2 regions of the Ventrimonas sp. genome follow, and region 2 is predicted to be linked to the other one. Evidence: a T-box and tRNA genes for the amino acid it is inferred to sense, from the RefSeq annotation. Region 2 holds a T-box; the other holds one or more tRNA genes.

Region 1 (14,794 bases), on a different contig from region 2:
ACGCTTTGGAAGCCAGGACAGATCATCCGGTGTAATCAGCTTTGCATCCCATCCGGCCTTCAGCAGACTGGCCTGAGGGAATCCGATGTCGGCTACCACAAGGTTTCCTGCATAATATTTTCCGGGATAAAGCAGAAGACCGGTTTTTGCAAAGCCAAAGGTCACGGTAATATCGGCCTCCAGGGCAATTCCCATGATTTCACCGGTCGTTCCATGGATCCCGGACGGCGTGTCTACCGCGATCACTCCGGTTCCATACTGCTCCCGCAGAGAAGCCAGCATTTCCAGGACCTTCCGGTATTCCCCGCCAATTTCCCGGCCAAGACCGATCCCAAACACTGCATCAAGAATGATATCACATGGTGCCTCCTGATACTCTGCTGCCGTGCACTGCGCAAGATCCAGATTTCGGGCGATCTGCTTCTGAGTCTTCATCTCTTCTGAATCGTGCTCCGGATTGCCGACAAGCAGGAGACTTACGTTATATCCGCGTCCCTGCAGGATGCGTCCTGCTGCCACTCCGTCCGCGCCATTGTTTCCGGTACCACACACAGCCAGGATCCGGGCTTTTTTCCCCAGATTCCGCTCTTTCGCCATATGCTCTGCGGCCTCCGCCACAGCCAGGGCAGCCCGCTCCATAAGCACCATGGACGGAATGCCGATGTTTTTTATGGTATTCTGGTCAATCGCTTTCATCTGCTGTGCCGTTACTGCGTAATCCATGTTCCGTCTCCTCTCTGATTCCGCTCCCCTGTAAAGGATGGATGGAAACTCAAAAAACCGGCAGGCAGGAGAACTGATCGTATCCCCGCCTGTCGGCTTTTACCTCTGTTTCGCTCTGCCTCTAGGACTCTCTCTGAGCTTTCTTTTCCTCTTCCTCTTTCCGGTCCTGCATGCTGCATACCCGATAAGACAGGCGCATAAGGCTCTCGGAAAGATGAACATTCTCCACCACAACATCGTCCGGAACATTCAGATCCAGATGGGCAAAGTTCCAGATTCCTTTAATTCCCGCATTGACCAGACGGTCAGCCAGCTCCGGAGCTTTTGTTTTCGGAATGGTCAGTGCTGCCATCTGAACATCATTATCTTTGATAAACTGCTCCAGATCATCTACTCCGCGGATCTCAATTCCGCGTACCACAAGCCCGATCAGTCTCGGGTTAATGTCAAACATGCCTTTGATCATAAAACCGCGCTTTTCAAAATTTGCATAATTTGCAATGGCCTGACCAAGATTTCCGGCACCAATAATGATCAGGTTATGCTGGCGGTCGATTCCAAGGATCTTTCCGATCTCTGTATACAGGTATTTTACGTTATAACCATAACCCTGCTGACCGAATCCTCCAAAGTTATTTAAATCCTGACGAATCTGGGAAGCAGTCACCTTCATCCTGGTACTCAGCTCATTGGATGAGATACGCTCTACACCTGATTCCAAAAGCTCTCCGAGATAACGGTAATACCTCGGGAGTCTTGTAATAACTGCTTTGGATATCTCTCTGTTTTCCATGTTGCACATCTCCTATACGTAAACTATTAAAATCTATTATAACCGTTTGCGAAATCTATGTCAATGTTCAAACAATTTCGAAACAAAAAATCAGAAGAAAGTCCTTTACAAGTGTTGAAAGCCTATATTATACTTGATAAGTCTTATAGTAGAAAACGTAACGAAATGGAGTTATCTATGATTTTATCATGCAATCACATCAGCAAAGCCTTCGGCACGGATGAGATTCTGTCCGAAGTATCTTTTCATATAGAAGATCAGGAAAAGGCTGCCATCGTAGGCATCAACGGTGCCGGAAAGTCTACTCTCTTAAAGATCATTGTCGGCGAGCTGTCAGCGGATTCCGGCGAGGTCGTTCTCGCAAAGGGCAAAACCCTCGGCTACCTGGCGCAGCACCAGGATCTGGACAGCAGCCGTACCATCTATGAGGAATTAAAAGAAGTCAAGCAGCCCATCATCGATATGGAACAGCAGATCCGCGAGCTGGAGCTCAATATGCAGAATGCCTCCGGAGAAGCACTGGAACAGATGCTGGCTGCATACAGCCGCTTAAGCCATACCTTTGAACTGGAAAATGGCTACGCATGGAAAAGTGAACTGACCGGTGTCTTAAAGGGCCTTGGCTTTACCGAAGACGAGTTTGACAAAACCGTGTCTACCCTCTCCGGCGGCCAGAAAACCCGCGTATCTTTAGGCAAACTGCTTCTCTCCCGCCCGGATATTATCCTTTTAGATGAGCCAACCAACCACCTGGACATGGAATCCATTGCCTGGCTGGAGACTTACTTGTTAAATTATAACGGAGCTGTCATCATCGTAGCCCACGACCGCTATTTCTTAAACCGAGTAGTCACCAAAGTGGTAGAGCTGGAGCAGGGGCATGCCTGCGTTTACCTTGGCAACTACACCGCCTACAGTGAAAAAAAGGCCATGATCCGAGCCGCCCAGATGAAGGCCTGGTTAAACCAACAGCAGGAGATCAGGCATCAGGAAGAGGTCATCACCAAATTAAAATCCTTCAACCGTGAGAAATCCATCAAGCGGGCTGAAAGCCGTGAGAAGATGCTTTCCAAGATCCAGGTGCTGGACAAGCCGGCTGAGATCCAGGATGAGATGCGCATCAGCCTGGAACCAAATATCGTCAGCGGCAACGATGTTCTCACCATCCGGGATTTAAGCAAATCCTTCGGCAGCACCCATCTTTTCTCCCATGTTGATATGGAAGTAAAGCGGGGAGAACGGGTTGCCATCATCGGCAACAACGGAACCGGCAAGACCACCATCTTAAAAATCATCAATGGTATGCTTCCTGCCGACACCGGCACCATCACCCTGGGTTCCAAGGTGCACATCGGCTACTACGACCAGGAGCATCACGTCCTTCATATGGAAAAGACAGTATTTGAGGAGGTACAGGATGCCTACCCGAATCTGACCAACACCCAGGTACGCAACATACTGGCTGCCTTCCTGTTCACCGGGGACGATGTATTCAAACGCATTTCTGACTTAAGCGGTGGCGAACGTGGCCGTGTTTCCCTGGCCAAGCTTATGCTCTCTGAGGCTAACTTTCTGATTCTCGATGAGCCGACCAACCACCTGGACATCATTTCCAAGGAGATTTTGGAGAATGCACTGAAACATTATACCGGAACTGTACTCTATGTCTCCCATGACCGTTACTTCATCAACCAGACTGCCACCCGTATTCTCGAACTGACTGGTCAGACCTTCTTAAACTATATCGGCAACTATGACTACTATCTGGAAAAGAAGGAGCTCATGAAGGAGCTCTATGTGGACCCCACGCATACCGGGCGCGACCGCGCCATCGGAACTGCAGCCGCAAACGGCAGCTTAAAAGCTACGGGAGTTCCCGGCATGACAAAGTCCTCAGCAGAAACCGAGGTCAAGCTGGACTGGAAAGCCCAGAAAGAGGAGCAGGCCCGCATCCGCAAACGTCAGAACGACTTAAAGAAGGTCGAGGACGAGATTCACAGACTGGAGACCCGGGACAGCGAAATTGATACGCTTCTCTCTCAGGAGGAAATATACACCGACGTTACCCGCCTCGTGGAACTGAATAACGAAAAAGAGTCCCTCCAGCAAAAGCTGGAAGAACTCTATGAAACCTGGGAAGAGCTGGCAGAATAATCTGCCGGCTCTTTTTTCTGTGCTGCTACTGCTCATTCTCAATCTCACAAAACACCTGGTCCAGCTCCGCGATCAAATCTTTCACATTCTCAATGCCCACAGACATACGCAGAGTTGCGTCCGTCAGTCCGTTCTTTTCCTGAATTTCCTTTGGAACATCCGCATGGGTCTGCGTAGTCGGATAAGTCAGAAGCGTCTACACCATTCTCCAGGGATGCCACGACCTTTTCCAGATGGATACATTTTGTTTCAATCTCTCTTTCCATAAGCATTTTTATCTTCTATGTATTTAGTGGGTTTATTATCTCCAATTCCTGGATATATGTCAATACCTGTCTGTGAATGAAAACAAAAAGAGTGCGCCGCAAAGCACACTCTCTTAAAATCAGGTTATGAGCAAGACGATAAGCCGGGTTATGTCGTTGAATGGTCATCTATCTAGACCAGATGTCACCACCTGGTTCAAGCAACCTACCCGAAAGCAGACGGGCCGCCTTATGCTTTCTGTTCGGTCTTGCTTCAAGTGGGGTTTACATGTGCCCCGTCTGTTACCAGACGGGCGGTAGTCTCTTACACTGCCCTTCCACCCTTACCGGCAAAGCCGGCGGTATATTTCTGTTGCACTGTCCCTGGAGTCACCTCCGCCAGACGTTATCTGGCACCCTGCCCTGTGAAGCCCGGACTTTCCTCTCCCGCAGCCTTTCGTTTCTGCGGCAGCGACCATTTGTCTTACTCAATGTTCCCTATTCTAGCATTATTCCCAGGCGCTGTCAAGTTCCGAAAATGACACATGAAAGCAGTATTTCACAAACCGGTTCAAACCTTAAAGCAGCTTCCGCCGATAAATTCCCGGATCAGGGAATTGTGCGGAATTTCCTCACTGCTGACACCCAGAAAATAATCCAGGAATTTCAGCAGGCGCTTGGCCTCTACATATTCCGCGCTGTCCCGTGGCACCGAAAAAAGCACCGGCTCAGCATACTGCTTCAGCACCGACAGTTCATAGACCAGAGCAGAGTTGAACATCACATCTGCATCCTCCTGGTACGGGAAAATATTTTCTTCTTCCCCCCGGCGTACCGACGGCCACATGCGAATAGTGTCCTGTGCAGAAGCGCCGCGGGTTCTCGCATCCCGCACAATACGGCGCAGCAGACGCCCATCTGTGGTCGGAATGCGGTTATGCTCGTCGATATTCAGCTGTGTCAGCGCACTGATGTAAATCTTAAACTTGTTCTTTCTCGGCAGCGCGTAGGAAAGTTTCTCATTGAGACAGTGGATTCCCTCAATGACCAGTACATCATCCGGTCCCAGAGTCAGAAAATCTCCGTGATATTCCCGCTGTCCCTTCACAAAATTATACTCCGGCATCTCCACTGTTTTTCCTGCCAGAAGATCTGTCATATTCTGGTTGAACAATGCCACATCCAGGCATTCCAGCACCTCATAGTTGTAGTTGCCATTTTCATCCCGCGGGCTGTCTACCCGGTTGACAAAGTAATTGTCCACCGCAATGGGATGCGGCTTTAAGCCTTTCGCCTTTAGCTGAATGGAAAGGCGATGGGAAAAGGTCGTTTTTCCGGAGGAAGACGGCCCTGCGATCATGACGATCTTCTTATCCGGCCGGCTTGCGATCTGCTCCGCGATATCACCGATCTTCTTTTCCATCAGCGCTTCCTGCATCAGGATCAGCTCACTGGCCTTTCCCTCACAGATCACATCATCCAGGGCACCTACTGTAGGCACCTCCAGCTGTCTGCCCCAGCTTTCTGTCTCGTCCAGCACCTCAAACAATTTCTCACGGTCATGAAACTCTGCCACCTGTTCCGGATTTTTTTGCTCCGGCAGAAGCAGCATCATACCATCCCGGTACAGGATCAGGTCAAAATATTTCAGATAACCTGTGTTCTGGACCATATAGCCGTAATAGTAATCCTCAAATCCGCCAATGCTGTACAGATTCACCCTGGAAACCCGGCGGTAATGGAACAGCCGTTCCTTCTCATACATGCGGTGATGACGGAAGATCTCAATGGCCTCATCCGTGGTCACATTGCGCTTCATGATCGGAATCTCTGCAGCTACATATTCCCGCATCTTTGCTTTGATCCGGTCTACCAGCTCCTGAGTTTTCTCAAAGCTTCCGGCGGATTCGATAAACAGGCCATTGGCAATCGCATATTCTACCGATACCTTTTGGATATGCTCTGCGCCGATCACTTCGTAAAAGGCCTTTAAAAGGATCAGCAGTACACTTCTGCGATAGGTCTGGATACCAGGCTTATCAGCTGCTGTGAGAAATTCCACACTTGTACCTTCTTTAACTTTTTTATGAAGCTCCTGAAGCTTTCCATCTACCGTAGCAAGCAGGATCTCATGTGAAAAAGACTCCTGCACTTCCTTTGCCACATCCTTCAGCAGGGTATCTTCGCTGTACTGTCTGTTTTCTCCCAATACGCATACATGAACCATAGACATTCTCCTTCCGTTCGGTTTCGTGATGATTCCGACAACGCTTAAAACACTCTGGCCGGAAAATCCGGCTCAGCCTGGATCACTTCGATGGTGCCGTCAGAAACACGTGCTACATACTCCGCCATAAACGGCACAAAGATGTGTTCCAGGCCATAGTGTCCTGCATCAATGACTGCCATGCCCTGCGCAGCCGCATCAATGGCATCATGATGTCCGATATCTCCGGTGACCAGAACCTCAGCCTTCTGCTGCAGTGCATAACGGATCATACTGCCTCCTGCCCCCGGAGACACCGCCACACGGCTGACCTTCTCGCCCACAGCTTTCTCTCCGTATACAAGCACAAATGGCAGCTCAAATACCTGCTTCACCTGTTCTGCCAAAGTATCCAGTGAAACCGGTTCTGCCAGCCTGCCGGCCTTTCCGATGCCCACCGGGATCCCGTTTACTTCCCCGGTTATCTCTAACGGCTGGCTATCCTGGATTTCAAGGCGTTTTGCAGCAAGATCTGCCATGCAGCCGGGGGCCGCGTCAAAATTGGTATGCATGGCAAAATAAGAAATATCCGCCTGCAATAGCGTTACGATCCGGCGGCTGATAAAATCCGTGTCATTGACCTGCTTCAATGCCCGGAAGATCAGCGGATGATGGGTCAGAAGAAGATCCGCATGCTCCAGCACTGCCTGCTCCACCACCCGGTCGGTCGCATCCAGCGCGACCAGCACCTTTTTTATTTTCTTATCTCCCCGTCCTGCCAGAAAGCCCGGATTATCCCAGTCACAGGCCAGGCTCCGCGGAGCCAGCTCTTCCAGTTTTTCAATCAGTTCCCTGCAAAGCATGGTATGCCTCCTTCGTCTCGTTTAACTCCTGTCTCAGGCTCTCTGCGCGTTTCTGTGCACCTTCCGTCTGCGTCAGGGACAGATGTGCCAGCAGCTCCTCTCCCTGAGCCAGCTCCCGCTCCAGAAATTCTCTTAAGACCGGGTCCTGTTTCCGGATCAGATCTGAGCCGTAACGATATTCGTATTCCTGCTCATAGTGCATGGATCCCGGAGCAGCATGCAGGATCACATAATATTTCCCCTCATCCATCAGCATCTGCTCTTCCAAAATGGAAATCCCCAGTTTTTCCAGTCCGTGCCGGAACGCAGAAAGCTCCGACTGGGGTGAGAGCACATAATGCTTCACACTATCATACATATGTGCACCGTCCCGGAGAATGCGCAGCATCAGTTCACCGCCCATTCCCGCAATGATCACGGTATCTGCCTCACCGGCCTTCAGCTCCTGCAACCCGTCGCTTAAGCGTGTCTCGATCCGGTCCTCCATATGATATTCCCGTACATGCTCTGCTGCCCTGGACAGGGGACCCTTTCGTACATCCATAGCAACTACGTGCCTGACGGTTCCAGTCTCCATAAGACGGATCGGGACGAATCCATGATCCGTCCCCACGTCTGCCACATATCCTTCTGTTACTTCTGCTGCCTTTGCGGCAATCCGTTCCAGTCTGTCTGATAATCTCATCTTATCCTGTTCCTTTAATGTATTTTGTCAATCCAGATAATCCTTCAGTTTTTTGCTTCGACTCGGATGACGAAGCTTCCGCAGGGCTTTCGCTTCTATCTGACGGATGCGTTCTCTTGTCACATGGAACTGCTTTCCTACCTCTTCCAGAGTTCTCGGCTTTCCGTCATCCAGTCCAAAACGCAGGCGCAGTACCTGCTGTTCCCGCTCAGTCAGGGTATCAAGGGCTTCCATCAGCTGTTCATGGAGCAGGGTAAAGGTTGCCTCCTCCGCAGGAACTGCCACGTGCTCATCCTGAATAAAATCTCCGAGATGGCTGTCTTCCTCCTCACCAATTGGTGTCTCCAGCGACACCGGATCCTGGGAGATCTTGCGGATCTCACGTACACGCTCTACCGGAATCTCCATTTTTGCGGCGATTTCCTCCGCAGTTGGCTCCCGCCCAAGTTCCTGTACCAGCTGTCTGGAAGTGCGAATGAGACGGTTGATCGTCTCCACCATATGCACCGGAATGCGGATGGTACGGGCCTGGTCTGCAATTGCCCGGGTAATTGCCTGGCGGATCCACCATGTTGCATAAGTAGAGAATTTATAGCCTTTGCGGTAATCAAATTTTTCCACAGCTTTGATGAGTCCCAGATTTCCTTCCTGAATCAGATCCAGGAACTGCATGCCGCGTCCCACGTACTTTTTGGCAATGCTTACTACAAGACGGAGATTTGCCTCGGCAAGACGTTTTTTTGCCAGCTGGTCTCCCAGCTCCATGCGTTTTGCCAATTCAATTTCCTGATCTGTGGTCAGAAGCGGGATCTTGCCTATCTCCTTTAAATACATACGGACAGGATCCTCCACGCCAATGCCTTCCGGCACAGAAAGATCCAGCTGATCGAGCTGTGATTCTTCCTCTTCTTCCGATTCTTCATCCAGAAACAGGTCCGGATCTATGTCCTCCTCTTCTGTTCGGAGCACGTCTACATGATGGTTGTCTAGAAAATCGTATATCCGGTCCAACTTGTCCGGATCCAGGATCTCGCCCTTAAAAAAATCCAGAATCTCCCGGTTTTCAAGCACATTTTTTTTCTTTTTCGCCTCCTCCAGAAGCAATGTCAGTTTCTCATCAAATGACTGTGTACGTTCCTCCATATCGATCCGCCCTTTCTCAATTGCAGACTGCCGGTAGGAATACCCCCGGTAATTCCTTTAGTCAATGGATATCTGCAGCGTTTTCAGTGCTGCCTGCTGCTTTATGATCTCCTGGAGCGCCGCAATGTCTGCCGCACTCCGGCTGGCCTCATCCAGGCTGTTTTTCTTTACCTTCAGCACGGTCTCGGAAAATGCTTTTCGCTGTTCTTCATTATTTAAAGAGTCATCCAGGCTTGCGTTGAACAGCGCCGCAACCTGTTTATATTGTTCTTCATCGTTGATATACCGATTCAGGATCCCGGCCGGATTGATATGTCCCTCCCGGTGCCCGTCAAATACCTGCTGAGCCACCTCATGGTACAGCGGTTCCTTAAAATCATCCGGTCCAATGATACCATCAATCTTTTCAAATAATTGCGGACGCTCGATCAGCCAGGTAAGAAGCAGACGCTGGGAGCGGCGGATGCCGTCATCCTTCTCCTTCTTTTTTCTGCGTTCCCTCGGTTCGGATGCTTCCTCGTCCCGGTGTCTGACCGCAGCAGGACCAAACTGGTTTCCAAGGCGGTTCACCAGACGCCGCAGATCCTCATATGGGATAAACTGTGCCTGTGCCACCGCCCGGATATAATTGTCACGCTCCAGCGCTTCCTGGAATTCCAGAAGCTTTCTGGCCGCAGCGTTATAGAATTTTGTCTTCTGCTCCGGATCTCCCAGGTCATATTCCCGTTTTAAGACATCAATCTCAAACAGAAAGCTGTTCTGTGCATTCGCAATGCGTTCCCGGAACGCATCGGCTCCCATATTCCTGATGAATTCATCCGGATCCTTGTAAGGCTTTAAATTCAGCACCTTGGTGGAGATGCCAACCTCTTTTAAGATCGGAATAGCCCGGAGCGCCGCCTTCACGCCGGCCCCGTCACTGTCGTAGGTCAGGATGACCGTATCCGTATAGCGTTTTAACAGCACCGCCTGCTGTGTGGTAAACGCTGTACCCAGGGATGCCACTGCATTGGTGAAGCCCGCCTGATGCATGGCGATCACATCCATATAGCCCTCACAGGCCAGCATATATTTTTCCCGGCTGGTCCGGGCATAATTCAGTCCGTACAGATTACGGCTCTTGTCAAAGACCAGTGTTTCCGGAGAATTCAGGTATTTCGGTGTTCCATCTCCCATAACGCGTCCGCCAAAGCCAATGACACGATTGTTCACGTCCATGATAGGGAACATAACGCGGTTCCAGAACTTGTCATGGCTGCCTCGTTCTTCCATGGTCACCAGGCCGCTGTCGCGCAGTATTTCGTCTGTATAGCCCCTGGAGCGCAGATACTGATACAGGTCATTGCTCGTCTTATTGGCAAACCCCAGTCCAAACCGGCGAATGGTATCATCAGACAGCTCCCGTCCGCGAAAATAGTCATAGCCAAGCTTACCATGCGGCTGATGCAGCTGGTAATAAAAATAATTAGCAGCCAGCTTGTTGATCTCCAGAAGAGTCGAACGCCTGTCTGCTTTCGCCCTCTCTTCTTTGGAATACTCCACCTCCGGCAGATGAACGCCGGCCCGGTCTGCCAGCACCTTCAAAGCCTCCGGAAAGGTGTAATTCTCATATTCCATCACGAACGTAATGACATTGCCTCCAGCCCCGCACCCGAAGCAGTAATACATCTGCTTCTGGGGTGAAACGGAAAACGATGGTGATTTTTCATTATGAAAGGGGCAGAGTCCAAAATAATTTGCCCCTTTCTTCTGAAGTTTTACATATCCAGAGATCACATCTACAATGTCATTCCTTGTGCGCACTTCTTCTACGACATCTTCCGGATAATACATGAAGCTCTCCTTTCCCTGTCTCTTTCATCAGATGAATCTGTTCCGTATCTGATCGGATACGCCTTAATGCACCTTCCATGACTTCGGAATAAACAGTTCCTCGAATTTGTCAATGGAATAGCTGTCGCTCATGCCTGCAATGTAGTCGCAGACCACCCGTTCCTTTGGCTCTTTCCGTTCCCGGATCATCAGCAGATATTCTTCCGGAAGCTCTTGCGTGTGTTTCAGATAATACTGATATAAAAACACCAGAAGCTGCTGGGCTCTGCCCTCTTCGGCTTTCGGCACTTTATTCTCGTAAACATTTTCAAACATCCAGCGCCGGAGACCCTGCATTGCTTCCTCAATATGAGAAGACATGAGGATCTCAGGACGGTCCATGCTCTGCAGGATGATATCATGGATCAGCAGATTCAATCGTTCCCTCACGCTGTGCCCCAGCACATCCGTGTACTTTTCCGGAAGCTGATCTTCGGTAAAAATCTTTGCCCGGATAGCATCATCGATATCATGGTTAATATAGGCAATCTTGTCCGAAAGGCGCACGACACATCCCTCCAGTGTAGAAGGATGACCGCTGGTTCTGTGGTTCATGATGCCATCGCGGACTTCCCAGGTAAGATTTAAGCCCTTCCCATCTTTTTCGAGTACTTCCACCACCCGCACACTCTGCAGATAATGCGCAAAGCCATAGGGACACAATTCATCCAGGATCCGTTCGCCGGAGTGTCCAAAGGGCGTATGGCCCAGATCATGTCCCAGGGCAATGGCCTCAGTAAGATCCTCGTTCAGGCGCAGGGCGCGGGAAATGGTACGGGAAATCTGTGCCACTTCCAGCGTATGGGTCAAACGGGTACGGTAATGGTCACCCTCCGGAGCCAGAAATACCTGGGTCTTATGTTTGAGTCTTCGGAAGGATTTGCAATGGAGAATCCGGTCACGGTCGCGCTGATATGCAGTGCGGATGTCACAGGGCTGTTCCTCACGGTCACGCCCCCTTGTGTTTTTGCTCAATGATGCATAGCAGCTCAGATAATCTGCCTCCCAGGCTTCCCTCATCTCTCTTATGTTCATCAGACACCGCCCCTTTCCGGACTTTGCTCATTGCTTCGCATAAATTATAATAAGTATAGCATAATTTTTGAAATTTTCATACTATTTTCCGGTTTTGGGCATGCAAAAAAGCGAAGAACTTTTCGTTCTCCGCTTTCGCTGATGCAGAAGATGGGAGTCGAACCCACAAGGTATTGCTACCACACGGACCTGAACCGTGCGCGTCTGCCAATTCCGCCACTTCTGCGAACCATTTGCTCAGCGATCACTCACCGAACCAACAAGTATATTATATCTAACTCCATATAATTTGTCAACTGCTTTTTTGATTTTTTTAAAAATATATGTTTCCGTGAAAACATGTGAAAAAATGTCAATTCAGAAATTTTTGCCGTGTAACTTCCTATAAAACAAAAAAACGAAGAACCTTTGCTCTCCGTTTTCACTGATGCAGAAGATGGGAGTCGAACCCACAAGGTATTGCTACCACACGGACCTGAACCGTGCGCGTCTGCCAATTCCGCCACTTCTGCAAAGCTCCCCGAGTAGGACTTGAACCTACGACAGCGCGGTTAACAGCCGCGTGCTCTACCGACTGAGCTATCGAGGAATGTTCCCGTATCTTTCTGGAAGATACTGCGGGAGATGGGACTTGAACCCACACGACATAACTGCCACTAGATCCTTAGTCTAGCCTGTCTGCCAATTCCAGCACTCCCGCGAACGTTTAATAATATATCACAGTTTTCCTGTTCTGGCAAGTACTTTTTCTTTATTTTTCAAGTTTTTTTCTTCTTGTATTTACTTCTTTCAATTTTCCCGTTTTGACACATTTTTTATCCATTTTGTCAAATTTTCAATCCGCATTCTGTAGAATTTCCGGCAAAATTTGATATAATTAACTATAATAAGTAAAATCCGAGGGAGTATGCCTATGAAGAAAAAGACAGAGACACCCTTGCAGGGTTACCTATCCAGTATAGCGGCTTTTATCATTGCCACAGCTATGGGCATCCTTGTATTTTCCATCGCATCCCATCATGCCGCAGATCAGCTGGCCCAGAAAAAGCTTACCTCGAATATTTCCAGGCAGAGCATCCATTTTGAAGAGATTCTGAATGTCAACTACCAGTTTCTGGACGGTGTTGCCGCGCAGATCGGAGCAGAGGGCGAACTCATCTCTGAAAAAAACAAAAACATGCTTTCCGCCATCCAGTCCACCACGTCTATCGACCATGTAGCCCTCATTGAGCCGGACGGCACCTCCCACTATGAAAACGGTGATATAAAGAATGTCTCCCACCGCAGCTATTTCCAGGAGGGCATAACCGGAAAGCGGACACTGAGCGATCCCGTTCAAAGCAGCATTGACCATGAAACCCGTGTCATTCTCAGCGTGCCCGTTCTCCATGACAATGCAATCATCGGTCTTCTCAGTGCGTCCTACAATGTAACTGAGCTAAACCATCTGATCTTCGATGATCTGTTTGGGGGTGAAGGCTTTTGTATCATTATTAATGAAGACGGAGACATCATCACACTGGACGGCAATTCTACACACCAGATCATCAGCTATGGTGACAACTTTTTCGACTTTTACAGTCAGTGGACTGTCTGCGGAAAAGATTCTCTGCAGACAATCCGCGATGCATTTCAGGCAAAGACGCATGGCCTGCTCAAACTGTCTCAGCCGGGAATTCAAAAATCCGGCCGCTATGTTGCCTATGCTCCGATTCTTTTAAATAACTGGATGATATGCTATGTGATTCCGGTGTCCGTTGCAAACGCGAATTACAGTTTCATTCACAATTATGAGCTGATCCTGAATGCCTATTTCATACTCCTGGTCATTCTTCTGATCGGACGCATTGTATCCGTCCACACCAGAGACTACAACGAGCTGGTACATACCGCGCAGATCGATGGTCTGACTGCTGTATATAATAAGGAACATACGCAGCCCGCCATTGATGAATTTCTGCGGACGAGCCGTCCGGATGCGCTTCATGCGTTTCTCATCCTGGACATCGACAAGTTCAAGAGCGTCAATGATACCTACGGACACGCTGTCGGTGACAAAGTCCTGCATCGCGTGGGCGAATTCTTAAAGAACCAGTTCCGGGACGATGATATTATTGGGCGCGTTGGCGGCGATGAATTCGTGATACTCATGAAGCAGGTTTCCTCCCGGGATGCTGCCCTTTCCCGTGTCCAGAGCATGCTGGAGCACATCCGCTCCGTAAAGCATGCAGAAATGAACGGACAGGCCATCACCTTCAGTGTGGGCGTCGCCTTCAGCCCAGAGCAGGGAACCCGATTTGATGACCTGTACCGCAATGCAGATAAGGCACTGTATCAGACAAAGCGCGGAGGACGCAATAACTTCTCCGTCTATGAAAAGGCTTAATATTTGGCTATGATCAGGATATCGCCTTCCTGAATCCTGGTATTTCCGGTCGGGATGAGGGTTTCTTCCCCTCTCCTGACAGATACTACCAGCGTCCCTTTCGAGAGAGGGATTTCCTTCAGGGTTTTTCCGGTCCACTTGTCTCCCTTGACCGTAGTTCTCTCCCGCAGGATCAGATTTTCTCCTTCAGTGAACTCCGGGGCAGCAAGGATCAGAAGGTCGCCGGCCAGAAGCAGCGTATCTCCATTGGGGATACGCTTTTCTTCTCCCCGGAGGATCATTACGATCAGCATTTCCGGTGGGAGACTGATGTCTCTTACCCTTTTGCCGCAAAACAGATGCCCTTCCTGAATATGTGTCTTTACAAAATGGATACTGCTTTCCTCCTCATAATCATTGAAGGTACGGCGCACATCCATATTCCGGTCGATCATCCGAAGCTTTTCGGATACCAGCGGCAGAAAAGTCCCCTGCACTGCAATGGAAAGAAGTACCACGCAGAACACCAGATTGTAAAGATTATAGTGCATCGGCACTTTGCTCAAAACGGCCATGATCGCAAACACGATGGAGGCAGCGCCGCGCAGTCCCGCCCAGGATACCACGCCAATCTGACGGATATGGGACCGGAACGGCAGAAGAATGGCTGCTACCGCCGCCGGACGGGCGATCACCGTCATAAACAGCAT
Region 2 (14,794 bases):
GATATGCGGTGCGAACGGAGCAAGCAGGACGGTAAAGGTTTTTAAGGTCTCTTTGTCGATGCCGCCGGTCTTCTTAGCCAGCTCGATCAGCTTGTTGTTGTACTCCATGAAGCCGGATACAACGGTATTTAAGCTGAACTGGTTGAAGCGCTGCTCAATGTCAAATACCAGCTTGTGGCGCAGGCGGACCATTTCTTTTGTCTCTGCGATATCTTTGTCCTTGCTATCCTGAACCAGGTTCCAGAAACGGCTTAAGAAGCGAGAAACGCCTTCAATGCCGCGGTCATCCCACTCTGCGTCCAGCTCCGGCGGTCCTACAAACAGCTCATACATTCTCAGAGCATCACAGCCATAATCTCTTACAAGGTCATCCGGGGAAACCACGTTTCCTTTGGATTTACTCATCTTGATGCCGTTCTTGCCATTGATCATGCCCTGGTTGAACAGCTTCTTGAACGGCTCATCAAAGTCTACCACTCCGATATCGTGCAGGAACTTCGTGTAAAAACGGGAGTACAGAAGATGCAGGACTGCGTGCTCTACGCCGCCGATGTACATATCAACCGGCAGATATTTGTCAGCCTTCTCTCTGGAAACCAGTTCTTTGTCGTTGTGGTTGTCCACATAACGCAAGAAGTACCAGGAAGAACCTGCCCACTGCGGCATGGTGTTGGTCTCTCTCTTTGCCGGGCCGCCGCACTGCGGGCACTTGCAGTTTACCCACTCGTCAATTGCAGCCAGCGGTGATTCGCCGGTACCGGTCGGCTGGTAGCTTTCGACCTCCGGGAGACGTAACGGAAGCTCTTCCTCCGGAACAGCCACGTTGCCGCATTTCGGACAATGTACGATCGGGATCGGCTCGCCCCAGTAACGCTGTCTGGAGAATACCCAGTCACGAAGCTTATAGTTGACGGTCTTCTTGCCAAAGCCCATCTTCTCGATCATAGCCGGAGCCTCTTTCTTTAATACAGAAGACTCCATGCCATTCCAGTCACCGGAATTGATCATGGTACCGACTGCCTCGGTGTAAGCCTCGGTCATATTCTCAATTTCTTTTCCATCCTTTGCGATAACCTGGATGATCGGAATATTGAATTTCTTTGCAAACTCAAAGTCACGGTCATCATGTGCCGGTACGCACATGATCGCACCGGTACCATAATCTGCCAGTACATAGTCAGACAGCCAGATCGGAACCTTTGCGCCATTTAACGGGTTGATGGCATAGCTTCCGGTAAATACGCCGGTCTTTTCCTTATCCTGCATACGGTCCACATTAGAACGCATGGAGGAATCAAAGATATATTTTTCAACAGCCTCTCTGGTCTCGTCAGTTGCAAGGCTCTTAGCCAGAGCATGCTCCGGAGCCAGTACCATAAAGGTTGCGCCGTGCAGAGTATCCGGGCGGGTAGTGTAAACGGTGATCTTCTCATCTCTTCCCTCGACCTGGAAATCCACCTCGGCACCGTAGGATTTGCCGATCCACTCGCTCTGCATCTTCTTAACCTTTTCCGGCCAGTCCAGCTTGTCCAGGTCGTTTAACAGGCGGTCTGCGTAAGCGGTGATCTTTAACATCCACTGACGCAGGTTCTTCTTGGTAACCGGAGAACCGCAGCGCTCGCAGCAGCCGTTTACTACTTCCTCGTTTGCCAGACCGGTTTTACAGGACGGACACCAGTTGATCGGGAACTCTTTCTCATAAGCCAGGCCTTTTTTAAACATCTGTACAAAGATCCACTGGGTCCATTTATAGAATTCCGGATCGGTGGTATTCACTTCCATATCCCAGTCATAAATAGCTGCGATCTCGTTGATCTGGCGCTTAATGTTCTTGATATTCTCAGCGGTAGATTTTGCCGGATGCACACCCATTTTGATTGCATAGTTCTCTGCCGGAAGGCCGAATGCATCCCAGCCCATCGGATGAATGACATAATGACCCTTTAACATCTGGTAACGGCTCCATACGTCAGAGATCACATAACCTCTCCAGTGACCTACATGAAGTCCGCTTCCGGACGGATATGGGAACATATCCAGACAGTAATATTTCGGTTTTTTGCCATCATTGACATTGATCGGGTTCTGAGCCCAGTTTTCACGCCACTTTTTCTCAATAGCGCTATGGTTGTAACTTGCCATGATTCTTCCTCCTGATTGCAATTTAAGAAATAAAAAACCTGCATCCCTGATATTGTCAGAGACGCAGGATATTCTTCCACTTTTTGCTCCTTGCGCGGTACCACTCTGCTTCATGCGTTCGCATGCGCTTGATTCCGATAACGGTGGATATCCGTCCCGGCCTACTTACTGCTTTAAAAATGTGTTCGGCGGGCTGCTCCAAGACCAGTTTCTGCGCACGCTGTTGCTGCCTCGCACCATCCGACAGCTCTCTGAAAACCTCATCACGCATACTTTCTCTTTTCATCGCATTTAAGATTGTATATTACCACTGCTTTTTAATCTAGCATAATTGGAAATCCGTGTCAAGGGGTGGATTTTAGATTCAATTTTTCTCTTCATACTGTGTCAGGTCGATCTCACCGGTAAAAACCTCCACAGCCGGACCGGTCATATAGACATGCCCGCTCTCACGGTCCCAGGTAATCTCCAGATTTCCGCCGATCAGCTGCACCTCCACGGTGTTTTCCACCAGGCCCAGCATCATGCTGGCCACAGCACTGGCCGTTGCACCGGTCCCGCAGGCCCAGGTCTCGCCGCTGCCCCGCTCCCACACACGCATCTGCAGGTGTCTGCGGTCAATAACCCGGATAAACTCGCTGTTGACGCGGTCCGGAAAGCGCTCGTGCATCTCGAAAGCCGGACCGATTTTTTCCAGATCCAGACTGTCTACATCATCCACATAATAAACGGCATGCGGGTTTCCAACATCAATTCCGGTAAACTCAAGTTTTTTTCCATCCACCTGGATTTTCTCCGGCAGCTCACTGGTCAGCTGCGGAATGCCCATATCAACTTTTACGGTTTTCACTTTTCCGCCTTCTATCCTCATATCCAGATATTTGATGCCGCCAAGAGTTTCAACCGAAATCTGCGGCTTGTCAACAATACCGTGATCGTAAGCATATTTTCCCACGCAGCGGATACCGTTGCCGCACATGCTGCCCTCACTTCCATCCTCATTGAACATCCGCATGCGGCAGTCTGCCACCTCGGACGGGCAGATGAGGATCAGGCCGTCTGACCCGATTCCAAAATGACGTTCACTCACAAGCTGCGCTACGCGCGCCGGATCCTCCACATGCTCCTCAAAACAATTGACATAGACGTAATCGTTTCCGATTCCCTGCATTTTTGTAAATTTCATAAACCGCTCCATTTCTATATTTGTTTACGTTACCTGTATTGCTGATTTATTCCATGATACCTTCACCCTACATCAGACTGATGACCATCTGGGCTGTCTCATACATATTGGTTCCGCTGTCCATGCTACATTTCTGTATGTACCGGTGTGCTTCCTCCTCCGTCATGCTGTTGCGCTCCATGAGAAGTGCCTTGGCCTGATCAATAACAGCGCGCTCCTTCTCATTTCTCTGCTTCGGCTGCTGGCGCAGCTTCTTTTTTCTTCTCGCCTGGGCCTGCACGATCATCTCCAGGGTTCCCACCAGATCATGTACCTTTAATGGCATGGGCAGGCACACCACATCCTGTGGTGCGTCCGCAGACCACTTATTTGGAGACGCGATCATCAGCATGGCATTCTCCGCGCTCATACATTCCCTCAGTTCCGAGTACAGCATATCTGTCAGACGATAGCCACACACTACGATCCCTCCATTTAAATCTTCCATCTGGGAAAGAACCTGTGCTCCGGATGTGCAGACAGCGACCACCTCAAACCCGTTTTTCATCAATATGTTTTTTATGCTTTTTGCGTCTTCCGGCTTAGAAAATGCCACAATAATATTTGCCAAAACGCTCACCTCCGGGTTTTGATATCAGGGAACTTCTGAAAACTGCTCCGCTAGAACTTGTACAGGTATTCCTGCACTTCCCAGTCCGTTACTTCCGCGCGAAACTTCTTCCACTCTGCACTCTTTGCTTCCAGATACTTCGTGTAAATATGATCTCCGAGCACCTCTCTTGCGAATGTGCTGCCCTCAAAAGCTTCCAGGGCCTCACCCATGGTCTGAGGAAGCTGTTCAATCCCCAGAGTGCGGATTTCTTCATCTGTCATGGCAAATACATTGCAGTCCACACTGGCCGGAGGTGTCATTTCTTTTTTAATGCCGTCCAGACCTGCTGCCAGGCAGGCTGCCAGTGCCAGATACGGGTTTACTGCGGAATCCGGGCAGCGCAGTTCGATGCGGGTGCTGTCTTCCCCGCGGGAACTCGGAATACGGATCAGTGCGCTGCGGTTTGCATGGGCAGACCATGCCACGCAGACCGGCGCATCATACCCAGGGACCAGACGCTTATAGGAGTTGACCAGAGGATTGGTGAGCAGGGTGATCTCCCGGATATGTGCCAGGATCCCTGCCATAAACTGATACGCCACCTTACTCAGACCAAGACTGTCATTGTCATCTACGAACAGATTTTTTCCACGGGCATCAGCCAGAGACATGTTGATGTGCATGCCGGAGCCGTTCATGCCTGCCTTCGGCTTCGGCATGAAGGTTGCGTGAAGACCATGGCGCTTTGCGATGGTCTTTACAGCCATCTTGAAGGTCATAATGTTGTCTGCCGCAGCCAGTCCCTCCGTGTACTCCAGATCGATCTCATGCTGGGCCGGAGATAATTCGTGGTGGGATGCCTCCACCTCAATGTCCATATCCTCCAGATTCAGAACGATATCGCGGCGTACATTCTCAGCCAGGTCGATGGGACCCACATCAAAATAGCTGGCGTTCTCGTGGGTATTGGTGGTCGGGCGTCCTTCCTCATCTGTATGGAATAAAAAGAACTCACACTCCGGTCCCACGTGGAACTCATAGCCCATATCCGCAGCCTCTTTCAGAACCTTCTTTAACACATAACGCGGATCGCCTTCAAATGGCTCGCCGTTTGGATGGTATACGTCACACATCAGGCGTGCCACCTTGCCCTGCTGCGGTCTCCATGGAAAAATTGCAAAGGTATCCAGGTCCGGATACAGGTACATATCGGATTCCTCAATGCGCACAAAGCCTTCAATTGCGGAACCGTCAAACATGCAGCGGTTATTCAATGCCTTTTCCAGCTGTCCTGCCGTGATCGCCACATTTTTCAGCATTCCAAAAATATCTGTAAACTGAAGACGGATAAACTCCACATCCTCTTCCTCCGTCATACGGATGATATCTTTTTTCGTATATCTGCTCATGTCAATCTCCTTCCATACTGTAATGAGATATATCATTCATATTATAATAAAAAAACAAGAGCGTCAAGAAAGCTCCTCGCGAAGCTTTCCTGAAACGCCCTTGTTCCATCATGTTACTGATGATAGCAGTTTCATCATTTTTTGTCAACTGATGTCAACTACGTTTCACGATATCATTTTCACTTAGTAGGTATAACTTCCCATTTTTTTATGGAAATTTGGATCGCTGGAAATATTGCAGTCAATTCCAAGATCCAGGGAAAGCTTGCGTGCAATTACCTGCAATGGGACAACATACTCCATGGATGCAAAATACGGATCATTCTGGAACGGATAAACAAAATTTTCTTTGCTCTCCTGCTCTTTTTCCGAAGTCACCATATAATTATGAGCGTGGTCTCTTTCCCCAAAGTACTTCATCATATTGACCATCCGCTGGTAATGTTTTCCCGGACACCCCAGATACAGAAGATACGTATCCTGGTCAATAGAATGATATACTCCGTGCATAAATTCTTCCATTTCATAGCCAACTACGCTGTAGCGGACTGCCTCCAGAATCTTTAAGGTTCCTTCCAGCATTGCGCTCATGCAGGATTCATATCCAAGCACAATCAAGCGCCGGCATTTTTTCAAATTCTCTGCATTCTCTCGGTACCAGGCCCATGCACGCTCTGCGATATCCGGGATCTGATCGGATGTATCCAGCATCCGTTTTTCCAGATCCTGCTTTTCTTTCTCCTCAATTTTCTCATTCTGTACTGCAAGTTTCAATCCCAGCATTGCGATGGTTGCGATAGAACCAATATATCCCTTTGTCTTTGGTCCTGCAAATTCATCTCCGATTTCAATATAAACACAACAATCTGCATGCTCCGTAATCGGCCGCTCCCTCTCGGCCGTCATAGCTATGGTCAGAAAGCCAAGTTCACGCGCCTTGTCCAGGGCCCGTATTGTGCTGCTGCTTCTTCCTGCATGAGACACACCAATCACCAGAGTATTCGGATTAAAAACCTGTTCATTATCAACAAACTCCATCGGATACATATTGATTACTTTTACGCCGAGTTTGTCTTCTACAATTTTCTTTGCAGCTACAGATGCGTGATAACTGGTTCCAGATCCCAGAATATAAATCTGCTCAAAATTTTTTTCTTTACAGTAATTCAAAGCCTGTTCAAAAATTGTATCCTGATTTTCTACAATATTTCTCACTGCTGCTTTTGACTCCAGAATATAATCATACATGTCCCATTCTCTATATTCCATTTTATACTCCCCTTATTCTACTATTCTCTGCTGTCTATTCATGAAATCTGGCAAGTGCCCGCGCAAATCTCTTTGCTGTAATATGTGGTCTGGTAATTGCATTTCCAACAACAACAGCATGAGCTCCCATATACAGGCATTGAACTGCAATCTCCGGTGTTGATACCTTTCCTTCCATAATTACCTTTGTATCAGTTCCTTTCACCGCATCTACAATATCCCTTAACAGGATATAATCCGGCGCGTCCTTAATTTCCAGTTTGTCAAAGCATCCAGCTTTTGTATATCCATATAATGTAGGAGCAACAAAATCCGCTCCATAAGAAGCTGCAATCCGAGCATCTTCTGCAGTAGCAACATCTGCAAAGATCAGGGCATCCGGAATATGTTCTTTCACTTCCCTGATGGTCTCGTAAGCCAATTTTCCATCATCCCGGTAATGATTCGTTGCCTGAATCGCAATAATCTCAGCACCTGCATCCCATACTGCCTGCGCAGCTTCCAGACTTGGAGTCAGATACACATCCTTGATATTGCGGTCAATTTTCCAGATGCCAATAATTGGCAGGTCTACCTTCGCCTTGATGGCCCGGATATCATCCGGAGAATTCACACGAAGACCAACTGCACCAGCCCATTTTGCGCATTCCGCATACATGGTTGTGATCCCAGGCATATAATGTGGTTCACTCGGTACAGCCTGGCAGGAAACAATCAGTCCATCTTTTAAACTGTCAATCAATTCTTTCTTTTCCATTTTTCACACCTGTCTTTCCAAAAATTGAATAGTATCATAAAATTCCAAGAGCTACAGCAATGATGCCAAAGAGCAGCAGACCGATCATAATCACAGTTCCAGATACACGTTTCTTTAAAAGCTTATAGCAAATAAATACTAACAGCATTGGAAGAAGTTTCGGACATACCTGATCAATCATATCCTGCAGGACAATCTCAGCCCCATTGATGTTCAGCACAGTGGCAATGTCACATTTTACCATGGCCGGAATCATGGCTCCGATCACAACAAGTCCCATAATTCTGGCTGATTCCGTCAATTTCTGCAGAGTTCCATCCTCTGAAATCTGAGTCAGGAATGTGCTACCTCCCTCGTAGCCAATCTTAAAACCAAAACGGCGGACAACTTCAGATGGTATCACATTAATCAGAAAATACAAAAGAGGTCCAATAAAGTTTCCGGCTACAGCCAGCGGAGCTGCAATACCGGCACCAATCACGCGAAACGTTCCCCAGAAGAAACTGTCACCGATACCAGCCAGCGGTCCCATCAAAGCAGCCTTAACCGATGTAATGGATGACGGATCATATTCCCCCGGTTCCGCACTGGCATTTTGCTCTTCCATTGCGCAGGAAATGCCGATGATGAACGGGCTTGGAGTGGTCGCGCAATTGTAAAATTCCAAATGGCGTTTGACTGCTGACTTCATTTCTTCCGGATTATCTTTGTAAAGTTCTTTCAAAGCTGGCATCATGGTCCATGCATATCCAGTCGACATCTGACGTTCATAGTTAAAGCATCCAAGAAGCTGATAATGACGGTTAAATACCTTTTTTAATGTTTTTGAACTTAATTTCTTTTCTTCCCCCATGCCTATAACTCCTCACTTTCATCTGAATTTACAGTTGCTGTATGTCCCATATTGCCAGACAGCATAAAGTATAAGACTGCGAATACCACACCAAATATTGCAGCACCAATGGTACTTACATTTAAGAATGCAGCAAGGGCAAACCCAAGGAACAGAAACGCTCCAAACTTTTTATCCCATGTCATCTGAATCAGCATAGCAACACCAAGTGCCGGAAGCAGGTTGCCCGACTGCCCAAGACCTTTCTGAATAATCTCCGGGATATTGCTTACCAGCTTTGTGATCAGATCGGAGCCAATCATAAACCCGATGAATACCATGGAAAATTTAAAAATAAAATACAGTGCAGATCCCATCCAGTTTGAAATTTCTACTCCGCGGTAATCACCTTTCTCCGCGCATGCATCTGCACGATGTGCAAAAGCAGTATTCAGAATGCAGACACCGATTGCTCCGACCTGAGCCAGAAGAGAAATTGGAATAGCCAGCGCCAGTGTCGTTTCATAAGTTGCTCCTGTCTTGATGGCCAATGCCGTAGCCAATGCGGAACCAACTACTACATCCGGTGGTGTGGATGTTCCAATACCAACAAGACCCATCCACACCAGTTCCAGTGAGCCACCTACCATAAGGCCTGTCACCGGATCTCCAAGAATCACACCAACCAGTGGTCCAATGATGATCGGACGGTCCAGCATATGCTGGCCTCCAATTCTGGATTCCATATACACAAGTGCTGCTACTAATGCTACCAAAAATCCCTGAATCATAACATATCCCTCCTACTTGCCGAAAATTTTCTCAATGTCTTTAAATTCCATCCGTTCCCTGGTCGGAGTAATCTGTGCAAAAATCTCCACGCCTCTGTCTGCCATCTTTTTGGCAAACCGAAATTCCTCCTCCGTCATAAACACCTGAGGCAATGTTGCTATGTAGGTTTCTCCCTCCTTTTTGTTTACTCCTGCCGTTCCGACATTCAGATGTCCGAAACCAGCAGTGCGTTCATAAATATAAGCCGCATCTTTGACTGTTTCCGTTACAAGAAAAATTTTCTTTTTGTCATTGATTGGATTATTCAGTGCTTTGATAGAGTCATCCAGAGATTTGATTACAAGATTCACCCCCGCCGGCTTTGCCATTTTCATCGTCATGGCTTTAAAGGAATCTTTCGCAGCCACATTGTTGGCCACCAGAATCGTCTGAGGCTGCAAATGGGATGTCCAGGACACCGCCACCATTCCATGAATCAGCCTATCATCTGCCCTTACCATAATAATCATACGCATTCCCTCCTACTTTTTATCTTATTTATCTCATTACAATTCCTCTTCACCGCCCGCTTCTTCCTGCCGGACAAAATCATTGACATATACAATCTGTTCTCTTGCATTGACAACGCTGTTCCGAATCTGCTCCGCGGTTATTCCATCTGGCATAAAGGTCAGTTCAATCAGAAGTGGAAGATTTATCCCTGTAATCAGCTGATAAGAAAATTCCTGCATCAGCCTTGTTGCCACCTGATTGACACTTCCTCCCATGATATCGCTAAGAACAATCACATTCTCGCCCTTTACCTTTTCCAGTGCAGTCCGAAACTCTTTTTCAAATTCCTGCGACTCCACATAAGCATTAATAAACTGAACATTCTCCAAATCTGATTTAAAAAACCTCACAACATCTGCAAATCCTCCTGCCAGTGTTGCATGTGTTACAATAATGAACTGGTTCATGACTGTTCCTCCATATAAATATGCGCAAATGCTTTTCTATTCTTGGGACGTTTTGCTGTATCGATACCCACTGCAATACAATTTCTCGCAGCCATAATCTGAAACGGAAGCGTAAAAACAAGTGGGCTTAATTCTGCCGGAATCGGTGCATAAAAGCATAAATCTTTTTCTTTCATTTTCATCTCATTCGCAGTGATTACAAAAACATGTTCTGTAATGTGATTCTCCTCAAAGAATTGAATGAACCGTGGTACCCGCTCCAATTCTTTTTCTTCGGAGGCGACAAGAAAAACATAAGTATCTTCATCAAATGCCATCTGTGGACCATGGATCATTTCTTCCATTTCATATCCACGTACTGGATGTTTAAACGTCTCAAACAGCTTCAATTCTGCCTCAATGGCCGTACAGTAATTCAGGCCATAGGCGGCAACACAGCCCTTTCTCATGTTAAGAAGCTCTTTCTGATTTGCCAAATACCATTTCTCTGTCTGCTCCATAATTTCCGGATAATGTTCCAGAAATTCTGCTGTTCTGGTGATCCGCAATTCGAAATCTGTATCATCCAGTTTTTTTCTGGAATGTGCAACTTCCAATGCTGTCAGATACCCTTGAAGCAATGTTACACTATATCCTCTCGTCTCAACCGGAATTTCTTCCTTTCCGCACGTCAGCTTTACAACTCGATCGACCTCTCTGGTAATCAGACTTTCTGTTGCCTCAGTGATGGCAACTGTATAGTACCCTTCCTGTTTCGCCTTTTTCATGGCCTCAATGGTTGATACGCTGGTGCCTGACTGAGAAATACCGACCACCAATATCTCATCTTGATTGTATATACAATTTCGATTAATTTTCGCGTGGTTCGTAAATACTGTAGGAATCATCACTTCTGCTTCCACAGGAAGATACATTTCCAGATACTGTTTAATTGCCGTTGCGGCATTGTAACTGGTTCCAGAACCCAGAAGATAGATTTTCCGAATATCACGTTCCTGAAAAATTTGACAAAACGGATTACAATAAACTGCTCTGTTTTCAAATGTGGCCTTCAAGGCACGCCCCTGGTCCTGAATATAACCAATCATGCTTGGTGTCTCCATAATTTCCTCCTGTTCATTTTGTTGCGTTTTTGCAAATATCTTTTCTATTATTCGTCATTTTATACTTTGTATATACATATATTACTACATTATTTTGATAAAATCAATACTTTCCTCGTTTATTTGTATATATTTTCATCAGTATTTTCTAATATATTTCATATTCAAACTTCATTTTCTTTACTAAATGTGATATACTGACTATATGTATAGATCAATATCAATGAACAGACAAAAGGAATGTGATGTTATGCAGAAAACAGCAAAATACAAACAGATTGAAGATTATATCAAGCAGGAAATTTCCAGAAAGAATTTGCAGATTGGCGATCAGATTATGACAGAAGAACAGCTTTGCCAACGTTTTAATTTTTCCCGAATGACCATCAATAAAGCATTAAACCATCTAAGCGCACTCGGATATATTGAACGAATTCCAGGTCGCGGCAGCTTCGTTACTGCCCCACATATTCAAAAAGAAAATCTCGGCACCGGTTCCAGTTTCACAGAGGATATGAAGAGCATTGGACTGAAAGCAGGGGCCAGGCTTTTATCCTACGAGCTGCTCCGTGCCGATGATATCCCTACAATTGCCAAAAAGCTGGAACTGAGCGGAAATGATTTCATTCATTATTTTGTCCGTTTACGCACAGGAAATGATAAGCCCATCGCAATCAGCTACACCTATGTTTCGGCCAAAATCATTCCTGCCATCAATGTCGATTGTCTGAATGCATCCTTTTATGAATTTGTTGATTCACTTGGTCTGGAACGTGAATTAAAACAACTGGAACTGAAAGCAACGCTTCCAACAGACCGGCAAAAAGAACTTCTAGCAGCCAATAACATTGCGTTGCTTTGTTCGGCCCACATCACATATACTCATATTGATGGACATTTGCATCCTTATGAATATATCGAAACTTATTATAACGGTGATATTTACACTTATACATATAATGTTACAAAACAAAACAGAATATAAAAATGCCTGTTCTGTATACCGCCCCGGAACTTCTATTGTCTGCACTACAAAAAATAACGACAATCAGTACTAACTGGAAAAGCCAGTTTTTTAGGCTTTATCAGCCATCTTCTGATTGTCGTTTATTATTATTTGTTTTGTAATTGTTATTTTTTGTAGCTCAGTGCACGGATCGCATTCAGGATGGCCAGCACAGAAACTCCGACATCTCCAAACACTGCCGCCCACATAGTCGCGCAGCCAAATGCTACCAGGATCAGAACCGCGATCTTGACCGCAATCGCAAAGATGATGTTCTGCTTTACGATACGCACCGTCTTTCTGGCAATGCAGATCGCATCCACGATCTTGGACGGTTCATCCTCCATGATGACCACATCCGCAGCCTCAACGGCTGCGTCAGAACCAATACCGCCCATGGCAATGCCTACATCCGCGCGGGCCAGAACCGGAGCATCATTGATGCCGTCACCCACAAAAGCCAGGGTCTTTCCCTCTGGCTTTTCTGCCAGCAGCTGCTCCACCTTGGCTACCTTGTCACCCGGAAGCAGATTGCCGAATACATGGGTAATGCCGATAGACTCCGCAACCTTCTTTCCAACCTCTTCCTTATCTCCGGTCAGCATCACCAGTCTGCTCACGCCTTGCTTTTTCAGACCTGCCAGCATGGCCGGAACGTCCGGACGCACACTGTCGGAAATGACGATAGAACCCAGGTAAGTGGTTCCCTCTGCCAGATACAGGGTAGTTCCCAGTACTGCCGCAGGCGTGCTTACGGTAACACCCTGCCGGTCCATCAGCTTCTGATTCCCGATGTAGATCTCCTTCCACTCACCATTTATCTGAACCTGTGCATGAATGCCGTGACCGGAAATCTCTTCCACCCGGCCAATGCGGCCGGTATCAGCTTCTTTTCCATATGCCTGCTTCACAGACTGTGCGATCGGATGATTGGAATTGTGTTCGCCAAGCGCCGCCAGCTCCAGAAGTTCTTCCCTGCTTCCCTGTACCGGTGAAACATCAGTTACCTCAAATTTACCGGTAGTCAGGGTTCCCGTCTTATCAAAGACAGCTGTATCCAGGCTTCCCATAGCCTCCAGATAGTTGCTGCCCTTCATAAGAATACCATGTCTGGAAGCTGCCCCCAGACCGCCAAAAAAGCTTAACGGCACGGAAATCACCAGTGCACACGGACAGGACACAACCAGGAAACTGCAGGCGCGATAGATCCAGGTGCTCCATCCGCCGAGGATCAGCGGCGGAACCACAGCAAGCATCGCCGCCAGGATTACCACAGCCGGAGTGTATACACGGGCAAAGCGGGTGATGAAAGCCTCCGCCTTTGCCTTCCTGGAGCTTGCATTTTCTACCAGCTCCAGGATCTTTGCCACAGTAGAATCGTCAAACAGTCTGGTGGTCTGCACCTTCAAAAGGCCTGTCAGGTTGATGGAACCGCTCACAATGTTCTCCCCTGCTTCCACCTCAACCGGCACAGATTCGCCCGTCAATGCCTTTGTATCCAGTGTGGATCTTCCCTCCAGGACAATGCCGTCTAACGGCACCTTTTCGCCCGGTCGGATGACAATGGTGTCGCCGATTTCCACCTCGTAAGGATCTACCTGCTCTTCTTCTCCGTCCCGAAGAAGATTGGCATATTCCGGGTTGATATCCATCAAATCGGTGATGGATTTTCTGGATTTGTTGACCGCATAATCATTGAACAGCTCACCAATCTGGTAAAACAGCATGACTGCCACGGCTTCTTCCAGAGAACCAATGGCAAACGCGCCGAGCGTTGCAATGGTCATCAGAAAGTTTTCATCAAACACCTGGCCGTTTTTTAAGTTACGACAGGCTCTCAGCGGAATATCATACCCCGCTGCCAGATAGGAAAGCACAAACGGGATCCACGCCCAGAATGTTTTTTTCTCCAGCATCATGGCGACAATAAAGAAAACAGCACTGCCCACAAGACGGGCCACCATTTTTTTCTGCTTCTTGGTCATAGAAAATACCTTTCCGGCACTAGCGAAGCACCTTAAATTCTGCCTCCGGCTCAACCTTTGCAGCTACAGCTCTTGCAGCCTCAACCAGCTCATCTTCTCTTCCGTCTTCCACTTCCATGATGAGACGCTGGGTCATAAAGCTTAAGCTCGCACTGTTCACACCATCTAATTTCTTAACGCCTTCCTCAATCTTTGCAGCACAGTTTGCGCAGCATAAGCCCTCTAATTTGATGATCTTCTTCATGATATTCTCTCCTTTTACTTTTTAATGTGCTCCGTGCCATGCTGACGCAGAGTTTTTATTCCCATTCACAGCTTCCCGGCAGAATTTTACTCGCTGATATGCTCCATGCCCTGAGCCAGAATCGTCTGGATGTGGGCATCTGCCAGCTTATAAAATACGGTTTTTCCGTCCCTCCGGAAAGACACCAGACGCATCTGCTTTAAGACTCTGAGCTGATGGGAAATAGCGGACTGGCCCATCTGCAAAAGCGTTGCAATATCGCAGACACACATTTCCGACTGGCTGAGCACATACAAAATCTTGATCCGGGTGGAGTCTCCAAATATCTTAAAAAACTCCGACAGATCCAGAAGCTGCTGCTCGTCCGGCATCACACCTTCTACCTTTTCCACGATTTCCTCATGGACATGCATGAACTCACAGGAACCATCTTCCACTTCCTGCTCAATCTGGATTTTTTCCGCCTCTGTCATAGCACTCCTCCGTTTCTTTATGTGAACATCTATTCATATGTTTAT

Evidence for each region. A T-box is a leader RNA that pairs with one kind of tRNA and senses whether it is charged. The one in region 2 lies ahead of leuS (leucine--tRNA ligase), so its partner is inferred to be a tRNA-Leu.
Region 1: it encodes a tRNA-Leu, which carries the amino acid that the T-box ahead of leuS (leucine--tRNA ligase) is inferred to sense. The anticodon was not compared.

The regions. Positions count from the first base shown of each region.
Region 1 is NZ_DBFCCJ010000053.1:68,924-83,717, forward strand. Features, by position in the region: gene ACMP1L_RS09030 (NAD(P)H-hydrate dehydratase) at 1-723, opposite strand, end outside; gene ACMP1L_RS09035 (redox-sensing transcriptional repressor Rex) at 845-1,516, opposite strand; gene ACMP1L_RS09040 (ABC-F family ATP-binding cassette domain-containing protein) at 1,694-3,670, shown strand; partial or broken gene ACMP1L_RS09045 (PLP-dependent transferase) at 3,696-3,866, opposite strand; RNA gene rnpB (RNase P RNA component class A) at 4,060-4,406, opposite strand; gene ACMP1L_RS09060 (nucleoside kinase) at 4,487-6,142, opposite strand; gene ACMP1L_RS09065 (Nif3-like dinuclear metal center hexameric protein) at 6,187-6,984, opposite strand; gene ACMP1L_RS09070 (tRNA (adenine(22)-N(1))-methyltransferase) at 6,962-7,669, opposite strand; gene rpoD (RNA polymerase sigma factor RpoD) at 7,697-8,812, opposite strand; gene dnaG (DNA primase) at 8,870-10,645, opposite strand; gene ACMP1L_RS09085 (deoxyguanosinetriphosphate triphosphohydrolase) at 10,709-11,719, opposite strand; tRNA gene ACMP1L_RS09090 (tRNA-Leu) at 11,862-11,945, opposite strand; tRNA gene ACMP1L_RS09095 (tRNA-Leu) at 12,148-12,231, opposite strand; tRNA gene ACMP1L_RS09100 (tRNA-Asn) at 12,236-12,308, opposite strand; tRNA gene ACMP1L_RS09105 (tRNA-Leu) at 12,336-12,419, opposite strand; gene ACMP1L_RS09110 (sensor domain-containing diguanylate cyclase) at 12,633-14,105, shown strand; gene ACMP1L_RS09115 (potassium/proton antiporter) at 14,102-14,794, opposite strand, start outside.
Region 2 is NZ_DBFCCJ010000017.1:235-15,028, reverse strand. Features, by position in the region: gene leuS (leucine--tRNA ligase) at 1-2,145, opposite strand, end outside; T-box leader at 2,197-2,437, opposite strand; gene dapF (diaminopimelate epimerase) at 2,507-3,328, opposite strand; gene ACMP1L_RS02445 (ANTAR domain-containing response regulator) at 3,396-3,938, opposite strand; gene glnA (type I glutamate--ammonia ligase) at 3,989-5,329, opposite strand; gene ACMP1L_RS02435 (SIS domain-containing protein) at 5,513-6,598, opposite strand; gene ACMP1L_RS02430 (N-acetylmannosamine-6-phosphate 2-epimerase) at 6,633-7,355, opposite strand; gene ACMP1L_RS02425 (PTS system mannose/fructose/sorbose family transporter subunit IID) at 7,390-8,208, opposite strand; gene ACMP1L_RS02420 (PTS mannose/fructose/sorbose/N-acetylgalactosamine transporter subunit IIC) at 8,211-8,978, opposite strand; gene ACMP1L_RS02415 (PTS sugar transporter subunit IIB) at 8,991-9,488, opposite strand; gene ACMP1L_RS02410 (PTS sugar transporter subunit IIA) at 9,525-9,938, opposite strand; gene ACMP1L_RS02405 (SIS domain-containing protein) at 9,935-11,041, opposite strand; gene ACMP1L_RS02400 (GntR family transcriptional regulator) at 11,292-12,026, shown strand; gene ACMP1L_RS02395 (heavy metal translocating P-type ATPase) at 12,173-14,032, opposite strand; gene ACMP1L_RS02390 (cation transporter) at 14,052-14,276, opposite strand; gene ACMP1L_RS02385 (ArsR/SmtB family transcription factor) at 14,363-14,749, opposite strand.